DNA from 3 places in the Nonomuraea sp. NPDC005692 genome. Region 3 is predicted to be linked to each of the others. Evidence: riboswitches for the same ligand, from Rfam matches in the RefSeq annotation. Region 3 holds a riboswitch; each other region holds the start of a gene.
The links. A riboswitch is a leader RNA that binds a small molecule or an ion and turns the genes downstream of it on or off. The one in region 3 is predicted to bind S-adenosylmethionine.
Positions count from the first base shown of each region.

Region 1 (2,258 bases), on a different contig from region 3:
ACCTCGATGTCCTCCAGCACCCAGCGCTCGAAGAGCTGCAGCGGGGTGTCGTAGCGCAGCAGCTCCTCGATGGCGGTCGGCAGCAGCGAACGGTCGGCGCGCAGCCGGGCCAGCTCGCCGGGGTTCTTCAGCAGGGCCCGCCAGCCGTTGCCGGTGACGTTGACCGTGGCCTCGTGGCCCGCGTTGAGCAGCAGCACGCAGGTGCCGGCCAGCTCGTCGAGGGTCAGCTCGGGGATCGCGGCCAGGGCGCTGACCAGGTCCTCGCCGGGGTTCGCGAGCCGGTCGCGGGCCAGGTCCTTGAGGTAGGACTCGAACTCCTCGGCCGCGCGCACCGCCTGGTGCTGGGTCTCCAGGCTGGGGTTGAGCTCGTACATGCCGCACATGTCGGCCGACCACGGGCGCAGCAGGTGGCGGTCCTGCTCGGGGACGCCGAGCATCTCGGCGATGACCGTGACCGGCAGCGGCTCGGCGACCTCGGCGATCAGGTCGCCGCCGCCCTTCTCGACGTACGCGTCGATCAGGCTCTCGGCGATCGCCCGGACGCGCGGGCGCAGCGACTCGACCATGCGCGGCGTGAACGCCTTGGACACCAGCCGGCGCAGCCTCGTGTGGTCCGGCGGCTCGACCTCCAGCATGCCGTTCCTGCTGACCCGCCAGAAGGCCTCCTGGAACTCCGGCTGCGGCTGCCGGCCGAACTCCTCGTGCGTGGCGACGTGGGTGTAGTCGCGGCCCAGCCGCCGGTCCCGGAGCAGCGCGTTGACGTCCGCGTGCCGGGAGATCAGCCACTGGTTGGACGGCTCGAAGTAGCGGACGGGCGCCTCGCGCCTCAGCTCGTCGTACGCCGGATAGGGGTCGACGACAAAATCCGGATTCCAGGGATCAAAGCGCACTATTTCATCTTATGAGACGGGTTGACCTGCTGAGCTTGCGAATCATGCCCGGGTGTCGGTTATAGTGCCGTCGTAGGTCATGAGTGCCAGCGACAAGCCCCGGCTAGCTGGCCGGCAACCCTCGCGTCCGCGGCGGGGTGCCCCGGGTGAAGACCTGGTCCGTCACGAGGTGTGGCGGGCAAGCGCGGGCTCCGTGGCTGCTTCCAGGGGTCCGACCGACCCGTGAGGAGCTGTGCCGTGTCCACTCTGACGATCTTCAACTCCGTTCCCGCCCAGGCCGCCGCCGAGGCCACCGCCCCTGCCGCCGCCTCCGGACGGTTGATCCCCGCCGTGCTCGGCGCCGACCTCGAAGTGCCGGTCAAGGGCGGCCGGCTGGTGAGCTACGCCAACCTCGACTACGCGGCCAGCGCCCCCTGTCTCGAGCCGGTCAGCGCCGCCGTCGCCGCCGCGCTCCCGGCCTACTCCAGCGTCCACCGCGGCGCGGGCTACGCCTCCCAGCTCACCACTGCCCGTTACGAGCAGGCCCGCCACACGGTCAGGGCCTTCGTCGGCGCCCGCCCGGACGACGCCGTCATCTTCACCCGCAACACCACCGACGCCACCAACCTGCTGGCCGGCTGCCTGCCCGAGGGCACGACCGTCGTCGTCTTCGACTCCGAGCACCACGCCTCGCTGCTGCCCTGGGAGCGGTCCGTACGCCTGGCGCCGCCCGCCTTCCCCGGCGAGGCCGTCCGCGCCGCCGACGAGGCGCTGGCCGGGATCGAGGGCCCCAAGCTGCTCGTGGTCACCGCCGCCTCCAACGTCACCGGCGAGCTGTGGCCCATCGCCGCCCTGGCCCACATCGCCCACCGGCACGGCGCCCGGATTCTGGTGGACGCCGCCCAGCTCGTCCCGCACCGCAGGCTCAACCTGACCGCGCTCGACCTGGACTACGTGGCCTTCTCCGGCCACAAGCTGTACGCGCCCTTCGGCGCCGGCGTGCTGGTCGGACGCCGTGACTGGCTGGCGGCGGGCGAGCCGTACCTGAAGGGCGGCGGCGCGGTGCGCTCGGTGGGCGAGACCACCGAGTGGCACGACGACCCCGAGCCTCGCCACGAGGCCGGCACCCCCAATGTGCTCGGCGCCATCGCCCTGGCCGCCGCCTGCGACGCGCTCACCGCCACGGGGTGGACGGAGCTGGTGCGCGAGGAGGAGCGCCTGATCGCCCGGCTGCGTACCGGTCTGGCCTCGATCGACGGGGTGCGCGAGCTGTCGTTGTGGGGCGAGGACCACCCGCGGGTGGGGATCGTGTCGTTCGTCGTGGACGGCTACTCGGCCCGGGAGGTGGCCGAGGCGCTGTCCGGCGAGTACGGCATCGGCGTCCGTGAC
Region 1 is NZ_JBEXYU010000013.1:182,640-184,897, forward strand. Features, by position in the region: gene ABZ459_RS26590 (cytochrome P450) at 1-890, opposite strand, end outside; SAM riboswitch class IV at 966-1,081, shown strand; gene ABZ459_RS26595 (aminotransferase class V-fold PLP-dependent enzyme) at 1,209-2,258, shown strand, end outside.
Region 1: another riboswitch for S-adenosylmethionine. It lies ahead of ABZ459_RS26595 (aminotransferase class V-fold PLP-dependent enzyme); the one in region 3 lies ahead of thrC (threonine synthase).

Region 2 (2,258 bases), on a different contig from region 3:
GGGCCGATGCAGGCCTCCGCCTACCTCGGCGACCTCGGGGGCCTCTCGGCGCACCGGCAGCTGATCATGGCGGACCTGCGGGGCACCGGGCAGTCCGCCGTGCCGCCGGACACCGCCTCGTACCGTTGCGACCGCCTGGTCGATGACGTCGAGGCCCTGCGCGAGCATCTCGATCTCGACCGGATGGACCTGCTCTCCCATTCGGGGGGCACGAATCTGGCCGTGCTCTACGCGACCCGCCATCCGGAACGTGTCAGACGGCTCGTCCTGGTCACTCCGAGCGTCGCCGCCGTCGGCATCGGGATCACCGAAGAGGTCCGGCGGGGGACCGCCCGGTCCCGCGAGGGCGAGCCGTGGTTCCCGGGGGCGTACGCGGCCCTGGAGAGGGTCATGTCAGGGCAGGCCACCCGTGACGACTTCCAGGCCATCGCGCCGTTCTGGTACGGCCGCTGGGACGAGACGGCCCAGGCGCACAAGGCCGCCGAGGACGAGCAGCGGAACGACGAGGCGGCAGCCGTCTTCGGCTCCGACGGCGCCTTCGCCCCCGACGCCACCCGTGCCGCGCTCACCCGCTTCACCTCGCCGGTGCTGCTGCTCGCCGGCGAGGTGGACCTGAACTCCCCTCCCGCCGCGATGACCGAGCTCGTCGCGCTGTTCCCGCACGCCGAGCTCGTCGTACAGGCCGGGGCGGGGCACTTCCCGTGGCTGGACGACGCCAACCGGTTCGTGGCCACCACCTCGGCGTTCCTGGGCTGAGCGCCCCCGCCCGGCGAGGGGCCCCTGGCTACCGCCTGCCGGTCTTCACTGAGCGCTCGCTGAGGCCAGGCGGGTGGTGAGGGTTCGCCGGACGGCCGGCCACTCGGATGCGACCACCGCGAACATCGCCGAGTCCCGGAGCATCCCCTCCTCACCGGGTGCCCAGGACATCGACCAGTTGCGGAGAACGCCCTCGAAGCCGATGCCGAGTCGCTCCAGTGCCCGCCGGCACCGGTGGTTGCGGGCGTCGGTCTTCAGATCGACCCGTGCGACCCCGATGCTCTCGAACGCGTACCGCAGCAGCAGAAGCTTCGCTTCGGCGTTGATCCCGGTGCCCTGCGCCGCCAGGTCGACCGCGTGCTCCATCGTCAGCGGCTCCAGCCGCACCAAGGAACCTGCGAGCACGGGAACATCGAGCTGAACGCTCATCAGACCTTCCTCATCGTGCCTGGCGTTGGCACCTTGCCCATGGCTGGGCAGGTTGCCGGACCGTCACAGGGCCAGGTCCCTCGGATCCTCTGGATGATCAACTGAGGCCGATCATCTCCGACGGCCGACGACCTCGTCAACACGTGAGGGCGACGGCGGCGGCGCGGAAACCCCAGCCGGGCACGGCCCGGCTGGGGTTTCCGGTCAGGGACCAGTCCAGCCGTCAGCTGGTGAAACGTCCCTCACGGGTGTACTTGCAGGCCCCGCCGAGGCAGTTGGGGCTGGAGCCCCAGCCGTCGTCATAGCTGACCCTGCGGTGCAGCTTGATCTTGCCCTTGACCTCCTCCGACTGGAGGCCGGGGCCGACCTTCCTGTCCACCTGCTTCCACCAGCTGGTGCCGTTCCAGTAGTACAGGCGGTGCCGGGCCCACAGGTAGCTGGGCGAACCCGCCGGCAGGCAGTTGAAGACGTAGCTCTCCGCGCGACGCTCCTTGAAGCCGCCGAAGCCGAGGGTGGTGAACGACTTGGGCGCCAGTCCGGCCTGGCCGTTCTCGTGCCACAGGTGCCAGCCGAAGTGTTCGGCGGTGCACGAGCCGGAGAGCACGGCGCCGGCCGGAGCGGCCAGGCCGCGTACGGTGACCGGCTCGCTGGTGATCCGCCGTCCCCGCAGGCCGGCGGGCAGGTCGGCGCCGTGGTCGTCGACGAGCCGCTGGGGCACCGGCACGTCGGGCGGGGTGATCTCCAGGTAGGTCTGCAGGTAGCTGTTGCTCCGGTCCCAGGCGATGAGCGGCGCGCGGCCGATGATCCCGAGCTGGGACATCCCCACTTCGTCGGAGGGCCGGCTGTCGGAGAAGGTCACGGTGAGACCGGTCGTGTACTCGATGGAGGCGAGGGGGATCTCCCGGTCGCTTCTCTCGGGTTCGGCCGCGGCCGGGGAGGAGGCGAGCACCATCGTGGCGGCGGTTGCTGCGATGAACCTCATGTCGCTCCTTGCGGTAGATGACGGCCCGCGCAGAACATTAGGCATAGGCCCTTTCAACGGCCTTGAAAATGAGCCCGGCGCATACTTCCGG
Region 2 is NZ_JBEXYU010000007.1:28,494-30,751, reverse strand. Features, by position in the region: gene ABZ459_RS17395 (alpha/beta hydrolase) at 1-756, shown strand, start outside; gene ABZ459_RS17390 (GNAT family protein) at 802-1,185, opposite strand; SAM riboswitch class I at 1,193-1,285, opposite strand; gene ABZ459_RS17385 (hypothetical protein) at 1,409-2,167, opposite strand.
Region 2: another riboswitch for S-adenosylmethionine. It lies ahead of ABZ459_RS17390 (GNAT family protein); the one in region 3 lies ahead of thrC (threonine synthase).

Region 3 (2,258 bases):
GCTTGACCGGCTGGACCACGTCGTGCCCCGCCTTGTACGCCGTCGAGACCGGCGAGCACCCGGCCGCCTGTGCCCCGAACACCTTGTACGGGGTGTCCTCGACCAGCCCGAGCGCGATCAGCTCCTTGAACCCCTTGTCGATCTTCGTGAGCTGGGAGCCGGAGGCGATGGGGATGACGATCTGCTCGGGCAGCCGCCAGCCGAGCTGCTCGGCGATCTCGTACGCGAGCGTCTTGGACCCCTCGGCGTAGTAGGGCCGCAGGTTGACGTTGACGAACCCCCACTGCTCGCCCAGCGGGTCGCCGATCAGCTCGGAACAGAACCGGTTGACCTCGTCGTACGTGCCGTCGATGCCGATCAGCCGGCCGCCGAACACCCGGGCCATGGCGATCTTGGCCGCTTCGAGGTCGGCCGGGATGAACACGCACGCGTCGAGACCGGCCCGCGCGGCGGCGGCGGTGACCGCGCCGGCGAGGTTGCCCGTGGAGGAGCAGGAGAGCGTGTGGAAACCGAAGTTCCTGGCCGCCTCGACGGCGATGGCGACCACCCGGTCCTTGAAGGAGTGGGTGGGGTTGCCCGAGTCGTCCTTCACGTGCAGGGACCGGATGCCGAGCGCCTTGCCGAGATTGCCGGCCTTGACCAGCTTCGTCCAGCCCGGGTTCATGTTGGGCTTGCTCGCCACGTCGGCGGGGACCGGGAGCAGGGAGCGGTAGCGCCAGATGTTGGCGGGGCCGGACTCGATGTCCGCGCGCGTCACCTGGCCGAAGGAGTAGGCCGCTTCGAGCGGCCCGAAACACTCCAGGCAGGCGAAGCTGGGGCCCAGGGGGTAGCGCGTGCCGCACTCGCGGCAGGACAGAGCGACGGCAGGACCAAAGTCGAGCGACATGAAGCGAGGCCTTCCCTCATCTTCGCCCGCGGCCACCTTGACCGCGAACCGGAATTGGCACCTTGTCCCGGTCGGCCTCGCCAGGTCGCGAGTACAAGCCGGGAGGGTTGCCGGGGCTTCGCAGGGCCGGTCCCTCCACCCCTCTGGATGAGCAATATTCAGTTGTCGAAAAGGACTCTACCTTCTCAAGTGGCGGAAACAACCGCCCGTCTCACGATTTGAGAGGACACGTCTCACCGATAGTCCTCCCCGAGGACTCCCTGCACGTACTTGCGGGCCTGGTGGATGCGGGACTTGGCCGTGCCGAGCGGGATGTTGAGCTGCTCGGCCACCTCGTTGTAGTCGAGCTGGACGATGTCGCGCAGCACCAGCGCCTGGGCCAGGTCGGGCTTGTCGGCCTCCAGCGCCTCCATCGCGTCGAGCAGGTCGAGCCGCGAGCCGGCGATCACGCTGACCCGCCGCGCGTCCGGCTTCTGCATCGGCAGCTCCTCCGACGTCTGCTCGGCGGCCCTGCGCTTCAGCGAGCGGTACGTGGTGCGCGCGCAGTTGGCGGTCACGATGTGCAGCCAGGTGCTGAACCTGGCCCGCCCCTCGAACCGGCCGATGTTGCGCGCCACGGCCAGCAGAGTGTCCTGCGAGGCTTCTTCCGCGTCCTGGTGATAGGGCAGGATCCGGGCGCAGTGGCGCATCACGTCAGGCTCGATCCTGGCCAGGAGCTCGCCGAGCGCGCGATGGTCTCCGGCCGCGGCCGAGCGGGCGAGTTCCTCGGTTAGCTCATCTAGCGCCATAGCTGGGATCCTATGGGCGAAGGGAGCCCAAATGAACAGCGTTCTCGTGGCGTCCAACCGCGGGCCGGTCTCCTTCACCGTCGACGACGACGGTGAGCTGACCATGAAACGCGGTGGTGGCGGCCTCGTCTCGGGCCTGTCGGGGGTGGCCAAGGAGCACGGCGTGCTGTGGGTGTGCGCCGCGCTGTCCGACGGCGACCGCAGCGCCGTGCGCCTGGCCCCGGGGGGCCGGCTCGACCGCGGCGGCTACGACACGGGCGCCCTGCGGATGCTCGACATCCCCGCGGCCACCTTCCACCGCGCCTACAACGCCGTGGCCAACTCGACCCTCTGGTTCGTCAACCACCTGCTGTACGACATCCCCAACTCCCCCAGTTTCGGCACCAAGTTCCGGCGTGAGTGGGAGTCCTACCGCGACTACAACGGCGCGTTCGCGCTGGCGCTGGCCGAGGAGGCCGGGCACGGGGCGCGCGTGATGGTCCAGGACTACCACCTGACGCTCACCCCGGCGATGCTCCGCGCCGAGCGGCCCGACCTGCGCATCGCCCACTTCAGCCACACGCCGTGGGCGCCTCCCGAGTACT
Region 3 is NZ_JBEXYU010000015.1:32,285-34,542, reverse strand. Features, by position in the region: gene thrC (threonine synthase) at 1-886, opposite strand, end outside; SAM riboswitch class I at 900-1,040, opposite strand; gene ABZ459_RS28050 (RNA polymerase sigma factor) at 1,120-1,674, opposite strand; gene ABZ459_RS28045 (trehalose-6-phosphate synthase) at 1,706-2,258, shown strand, end outside.